DNA from 2 places in the Skermanella mucosa genome. Region 2 is predicted to be linked to the other one. Evidence: riboswitches for the same ligand, from Rfam matches in the RefSeq annotation. Region 2 holds a riboswitch; the other holds the start of a gene.

Region 1 (3,377 bases), 550 kb from region 2:
GGGCATCGTACCAGTTGCCGTCTCGAGCCCTTCATGTGGGACGCCCTGTACGACATCTGCCGGCGCGAGCGGATCACCATCCACACGCTGTGCACCCAGATCAGCGAGAGGAAGGAGCCGGCCACGTCCCTGACCGCCGCGATCCGGGTCTTCGCGCTGGCCTATTTCCGGGCGGCCGCCACCGAGGAGGGACATGCCCGTGCCTCCCACGGGCATGGCGAACCGTTCCAGCAGACACCGTTCGAGACGCCGGACGCCGCCGAGTAATCGCCGGGGTTCAGTCGTTGCCGGTGTAGTGTTCCGGCCACTGTTTCCGGGTGACCTCGCCGTCGCTCCGAAACGCGTGGCAGGTGTTGAGCAGCAGCGGCGGGCGTTTGCGCGCGGCGGGGGCGGATGGCGAATCGCCGTCCACCGACCCGCCCCGCGCCCGTTCGCGCGCCAGCACGGGGAAGATCGTCTGGAACGCCGTCGTGGCGACCGGCCCCAGCAGTTCGACCAAATGGGTGCAGCCCTCGACGCCGCCCAGCAGTTCCTTGACCTTCTGGGTCCACCCGGAGCGGATGCGCAATCCGATCAACCGCTGAAAGTTGGGCGTGATCGCCGGGCACACCGCATAGGGGCTCTTGTCGGTCACGGCCTCGACCGCCCTGACCTCGAACCGGTCGTCCACCGTCAGCCGGATCCACATGTCATGGATCGGATCGCCCGGCTCGATCGGGCCGCGGAAGTCGTTCTCGAACGGGTAGGTCTTGACGTCGGTGATATGGCCCTCGATGTCCCACAGCCCGTCGGTCCGGCGGAATCCCTGGCATGTCACCCGGCGGGTATGGATATGCTCGCGCGGGGCGGGTGCTGAAAGCGGCATCTGGACCTGTGCTCTATGTTACGTATACGTAAACCTGTACCCGAATATCGGCCTCGCGCCCCGGGGGGTCAAGCGCGGCACCGGAATGCCTGCGATGCCCCCTCACGCACCTGCCTCACGCGGCGGCCATCAGGATCAGCGGCAAGGCAGCCAGCGCCAGCAGGGTGGAGATCAGGATCATGCCGGCGACCTCGTCGGCCGGGCCGTTGTAGCGGACGGCGAACAGATAGCTGAAAACGGCGACCGGCATCGCGCACTGGATCACCAGCGCCCCCGCCGGCAAGGGGTCCAGCCCCAGCGCCTTCGACACCGCCAGGCCGGCTGCCAGCCCCAGCCCGACCCGCAGGACGGACAGCGCCGCCGGCCGGCCCAGCCGGTACAGCTTCAGCTTCGCCAGCGACCCGCCGAGCAGCAGGAGCATCAGCGGCACGGTCATCCCGCCGAGAAGGCCCGTGACGTCCAGCACCCACCGGGGCAGCGGCGTGCCGGTGCCGATCAGCGCAAGCGCCACCGCCAGCGAATAGAGCGGCGGGGAGGCGAGCACGGTGCGCCACGACATCTGCCCGGAGGCCAGCCCGACGCCGACCGTGAAATGGCTGATCTGGACCAGGGTCGAGAAGGCGATGGCGTAGGGCATCGCCGGTTCGCCCAGGGCGAAGAAGACGATCGGCAGGCCCAGGTTGCCGGTGTTGGGATGGATGATCGAGGGCAGGTAGGGCCGCACCGGCAACCGCGCCAGCTTCAGCACCGCGGCCCCGGCGGCGGCGCAGAGCGCCAGCGCCAGCCCGCCGGCGAGCAGCGTCTCCAGCAGCACGTCGAGCCGCACCTCGGTCTTCGACAGGGAAGTCAGCAGCAGGCTGGGCACCCCCAGATACGCCACCAGGGCCGAAACCGACTTCTCGTCGAACGGCTGGCCCAGGCGCTGCCATAGCCAGCCCAGCCCGGCGCACGCGAAGATCGGCCAGACCACATGGATGAACTGAAGGATCATGGGGGCTCTATACCGCGCGGATGCCGCAGGGGAAACGGCAGAGGCGCGTTGACTTTCGCACCGCACCCGTTAGCTTAGGCGAACATGCTGAAGACCTCTCGCGGGAGAGATCGCCGGGCGTTCGTCCCGGTGGCGCCGAAGGAGCAACCGCCCCCGGAAACTCTCAGGCAAAAGGACCGCAGAGGGAAGCACTCTGGAAAGCAGGATGCCGGTCGGTCGATCCGACTCGGACACACCTCACCGAAGGAGTAAGCTGGTCCTGCCGAATGGCGCGCCGGTGAATCTCTCAGGTCCGCGACAGAGGGGGCCGTGACCGCGCCGTTCGCGCGGAATGGGACCCTGTCGGAGGAAATGTTCCTTGAGTGACTCAACTGGCGGTGACGCCCCCCTGCTGACGACGCCGCTCCACGCCCTTCATGTGGAACTGGGCGCCAAGATGGTGCCCTTCGCCGGCTACGACATGCCGGTCCAGTACCCCCTGGGCATCCTCAAGGAACATCTCCATACCCGCGCGGCCGCCGGGCTGTTCGACGTCTCGCACATGGGCCAGGTCCGACTGATCGGCGAAGGCGCCGCGGCGGCGCTGGAGACCCTGGTTCCCGGCGACGTCCAGGCGCTGGGGCAGGGGCGGATGCGCTACAGCCTGTTCACCAACGAGCAGGGCGGCATCCTCGACGACCTGATGATCACCAACATGGGCGACCACCTGTTCCTGGTCGTCAACGCCTCCTGCAAGGAGGCCGACATCGCCCATCTGCGCCGGCACATCGGCGACCGGATCGCGGTCGAGTACCTGGGCGAGCGCGCGCTGCTGGCGCTCCAGGGGCCGCAGGCGGCCGAGGTGCTGGCCCGGTTCGTGCCCGAGGCCGCGACCATGAAGTTCATGAGCGCGATCGAGGCCGACTTCCGCGGCGTGGCGGTGCTGATCACCCGCTCCGGCTATACCGGGGAGGACGGCTACGAGATCTCGATGCCCGACGTGCTGGCCGACACCGTCGCCCGCCTGCTGCTGGCCGAGGCCGAGGTCGAGGCGATCGGCCTGGGGGCGCGCGACTCGCTCCGGCTGGAGGCGGGGCTGTGCCTCTACGGCCACGACATCGACACCACGACCACCCCGGTCGAGGCCGGTCTGAACTGGGTGATCGGAAAGCGCCGCCGCGCCGAGGGCGGTTTTCCCGGCGCTGATGTGATCCTGGGCCAGCTCGCCGACGGCACCGCGCGCCGCCGCGTCGGCATCCGCCCGGACGGCCGGGCGCCTGCCCGCGAGCACGCCCCCATCACCGACGCCTCGGGCGCCCCGATCGGCGAGGTGACCAGCGGCGGCTTCGGCCCCAGCGTCAACGGCCCGGTCGCGATGGGCTACGTCGCGACCCCGGCCGCGGCGCCGGGCACGCCGGTCAACCTGATGGTCCGGGGCAAGGCGATTCCGGCCAGGGTCGCCGAGATGCCCTTCGTCGCCCAGCGTTATTACCGGGGATAAGCGTTTCTCCGGCCGTCCTACTTCCTCAGGTTTTCAATTCC
Region 2 (3,377 bases):
GAGCAGTGGAGGCGAACGATCACGATCGTCTGGCGATACATCGTCGCCATCGAGAGAACATGAGGCCTGATGGTCGGAAGATCGACCAGAAAGGTCTCGATCTCTTTGATCTGCAACATTATTTTGATGCTCCCTGAGCTCCCTATGGCCAGAAAACTAAGTCTTGGCTTATGGAAAAGGAAATACTAAATTGGTCTTGAGCGATACCCTGGAGGTATGAAATGGAGATCCGCCATCTCCGTTACTTCGTCACCGTCGCCCGGGAGCGGAACTTCACCCGGGCCGCCGAAAAGCTCCATATCGCCCAGCCGCCGTTGAGCCGCCAGATCCAGCAGCTCGAGGATGAGGTCGGTATCATGCTTCTCGACCGGGATAGCAGGCCGCTGCGTCTGACCGAGGCTGGCCGGCTTTTCTTCGAGCATGCCGTCCTGGTTCTTGAACGCTTCGACGACCTGCGCACGATGATGCGGCGCTTTCGCGAGGCGGAGCGACCTCGGTTCGTCATCGGCTTCGTCGCCTCGACCATCTACGCGGCCCTGCCGCAACTGATCCGGCGTTTCCGCGCGGAAACGCCGGGGCTCGACGTCAGCCTCGTCGAGATGGCCAGCCTGGAACAGATCGCGGCCCTGAAGGATGGCCGGATCAATGTCGGTTTCGGCCGCATTCGCCTAGACGATCCGGCGGTGCGCCGGGACGTCCTTCGCGAGGAACGGCTCGTGGTGGCCCTGCCGCTCAGCCATCCTCTTCTGCAGCGGGAGGGACCGCTGAGCTTTGGGGAATTGGCCGGGGAGCCGCTGATCCTGTACCCCCGGGTGCCGCGACCGAGCTATGCCGATCAAGTGATCTCGATCTTCCGCGACCGCGGCCTGGAGCCGCACATCGCCCACGAGGCCCGCGAGCTTCAGACGGCAATTGGCCTGGTCGCGGCGGAGGTCGGCATCTGCATCGTCCCGACTTCGGTGCAGCGCCTGCGCCGGGACGATGTGGTCTACCGCGAGCTGATCGAGCAGACCATCACGTCGCCGATCATCATGAGCCGCCGGGCCGATGACCGGTCGCACGAAGCGATGGTCATGGCGAGGGTGATCATCGAGGCATATCGGGAATGGGGGTGGAAGATACCGGAAGGATTGGAGACCTGATCTTACCTGCGCCGGAAATCAGACATGGATGGGAACCACGCAGCAGTGCCATCGTAGCTTGGCTTCTCCGGTCTGTGTGAGGCTGCTGATCCAGGAACTTCGGTTTCCCGATACCAGGATTGCCAGGCAACCGGAGGTACCGATCATGCCGGTCAGCCTATCAATCCCAGCGCTGCTGGTAGGAGAAGGTCGGCAGCTTCCAGCCGCCCCAGATGGCCAGCAGGCGGAGCGTCAGGCCGCTGATGAAGCTGATTGCGGTATTCAGGTCGGTGTCGATGCCGAGTTCGCGCAGGCCGATGAAGAGGGCGCAGACGATCAGTGAGACGCTGGCATAGAGCTCACGCCGGAGCACCAGCGGTACCTGGTTGCACAGCACGTCACGCAGCATGCCGCCGCAGATGCCGGTCATCATCCCTGCCATGATGGCGACGATGATGGAGTAATCCATCGCCAGCGCGACACTGCAGCCGATCAGCGAGAACGCGATCAGGCCCATTGCATCGAGTACGAGAAAGACACGCTTCAAATGATGCATGCAGCGTGCGAGCACGGTGGTCAGCAGTCCGGCGGAGATCACCAGGACAATGTATTCCGGGTGCTGGGTCCAGCGGATGGGGAAGTGGCCGAGGATCAGGTCACGGATGGTGCCGCCGCCCAGCGCAGTGACGAAGGCGATGACGGCAACGCCGAAAATATCCATGTTGCGGCGCCCGGCCGCGAGGGCGCCGGACATCGCCTCGACGGTGATGGCGATCAGGTAGACGACGATCAGCATGTCGATTCCCCGAGCATGGGAAGCGGCGGCGGAATGGATGCTGAGGGTAACAGTGGATACATTTGGGGGAGACTCCTGATAGAGACAGGGCACGCTTTGTTGCGGATCCTGTACGCCTCTCCCACTGTCCTTTTACCTGAGAGTTTCGGCTCCGGACGGAGCCTGCCCCTTCGGTGGGCCAGGGCGCGCATGGTACGGCACCTTGGCCTCTCTCCAGTCGGCACAATGTTTCTGCGGTTCAGCATGCCTGAGCGATTATGGGAGTTTGCGCCTTCGGCGGAGGCGGATATCGCCTCTCTCTCCCGCAGAATACGCAGGAATATCCGGGAGTGCTCGCCCGCTGTCAAGTAATAGGTTTCAAAAGAGACTAATTGCGGCTCGAACAGGTGGCATGCCTGCTGCTGTGTTTGGCGCCGATGGAGATCGGCTAGGTCTCTGCCGGCCCTAGAGCCGTACCCGACCGCGTTGATTCGTGAGGAGGGTTTTTCAAGACGGATTTCATGATCAAGTCCAAGCCCAGCTGAATTTTGGAGGACGTATGCCGGCACCCTACTCCCAAGATCTTCGCGCCCGTGTTGCTTGGGCGATCTCGAGCGGTTCGTCCGCCCGGAAAGCGGCCGACCGGTTCGGGGTCGGGATCGGCACGGCGATCCGATGGGCGCAGCGCCTGCATACCGAAGGCCATGTCGAGGCTCGGGCCATGGGCGGCGACCATCGCTCGCGGCTGACGGAACATCGGGAAGCGGAGCTGACGTTGATCGCCCACCAGCCGGACCTGACGCTGGAGGAGATCCGCGGAGCACTGGTCGAGCGGCACGGCATCACCGTTGGCCGGAGCACCGTTTCGCGCTTTCTCAAGGCGCACGACGTCACCCTCAAAAAAACCAGAACGGCAAAGCTCACTTTTTGGCGGCATACTGGGCCTCGAGACTGCGCAGGTAGGCCTGGGGATCGCGCCTGAAGCGGCTGCCTCTGGTCCGCTGCAGACGGCGAGCCCTGATATCGGCCCGCAGGGCGAGCCAGCGGGTTCGATCGACCCCGGCCAGATCAGCGGCTTCGAGTGGCGCGAGGCGGGAGACCACCCACGCGACCAGACGGGCGGGACCGCTGACCACGGTGGCCGATGAGGCCGCGCGCCGACCGGTCGTGCGCCGCTGACAGTAGCGGTAGGAGCCGAACAGCCCTTCCAGCGCATTGTTGGTGCCCGGCAGATCAGCGACGGTATGGCAGTGGAACAGGCCGGGGCGATAGCTGCGGGTCACCTTGAGGAAGTGACCGACCGCCTCGCACAGCCCGCCGGCCCGCGCGCGGTGCCGGGACATCGCGCCGCACAGGCCGTCCAGTCGCCGGGCCACCGCCGGCGCCGGCAGCGCCCCGGTGTTCTTGATGATGTGCGCCGCCCGGTGTACCCAGCCGAACGCCCGGGCGATGTCCGGCCACAGATGCTCGGTGTCGCTCAG

The links. A riboswitch is a leader RNA that binds a small molecule or an ion and turns the genes downstream of it on or off. The one in region 2 is predicted to bind glycine.
Region 1: linked by a shared signal. The riboswitch ahead of gcvT (glycine cleavage system aminomethyltransferase GcvT) and the one ahead of JL100_RS27555 (trimeric intracellular cation channel family protein) in region 2 are both predicted to bind glycine.

Annotation. Positions count from the first base shown of each region.
Region 1 covers NZ_CP086106.1:5,396,964-5,400,340, reverse strand. The annotation lists gene JL100_RS25040 (ribbon-helix-helix domain-containing protein) at 1-267, shown strand, start outside; gene JL100_RS25035 (DUF2889 domain-containing protein) at 278-865, opposite strand; gene JL100_RS25030 (AEC family transporter) at 981-1,856, opposite strand; glycine riboswitch at 1,948-2,045, shown strand; gene gcvT (glycine cleavage system aminomethyltransferase GcvT) at 2,293-3,336, shown strand.
Region 2 covers NZ_CP086106.1:5,943,883-5,947,259, reverse strand. The annotation lists gene JL100_RS27565 (muconate/chloromuconate family cycloisomerase) at 1-119, opposite strand, end outside; gene JL100_RS27560 (LysR family transcriptional regulator) at 222-1,142, shown strand; gene JL100_RS27555 (trimeric intracellular cation channel family protein) at 1,303-1,917, opposite strand; glycine riboswitch at 2,142-2,232, opposite strand; partial or broken gene JL100_RS27550 (helix-turn-helix domain-containing protein) at 2,456-2,803, shown strand; one part of gene JL100_RS27545 (ISNCY family transposase) at 2,817-3,377, opposite strand, start outside.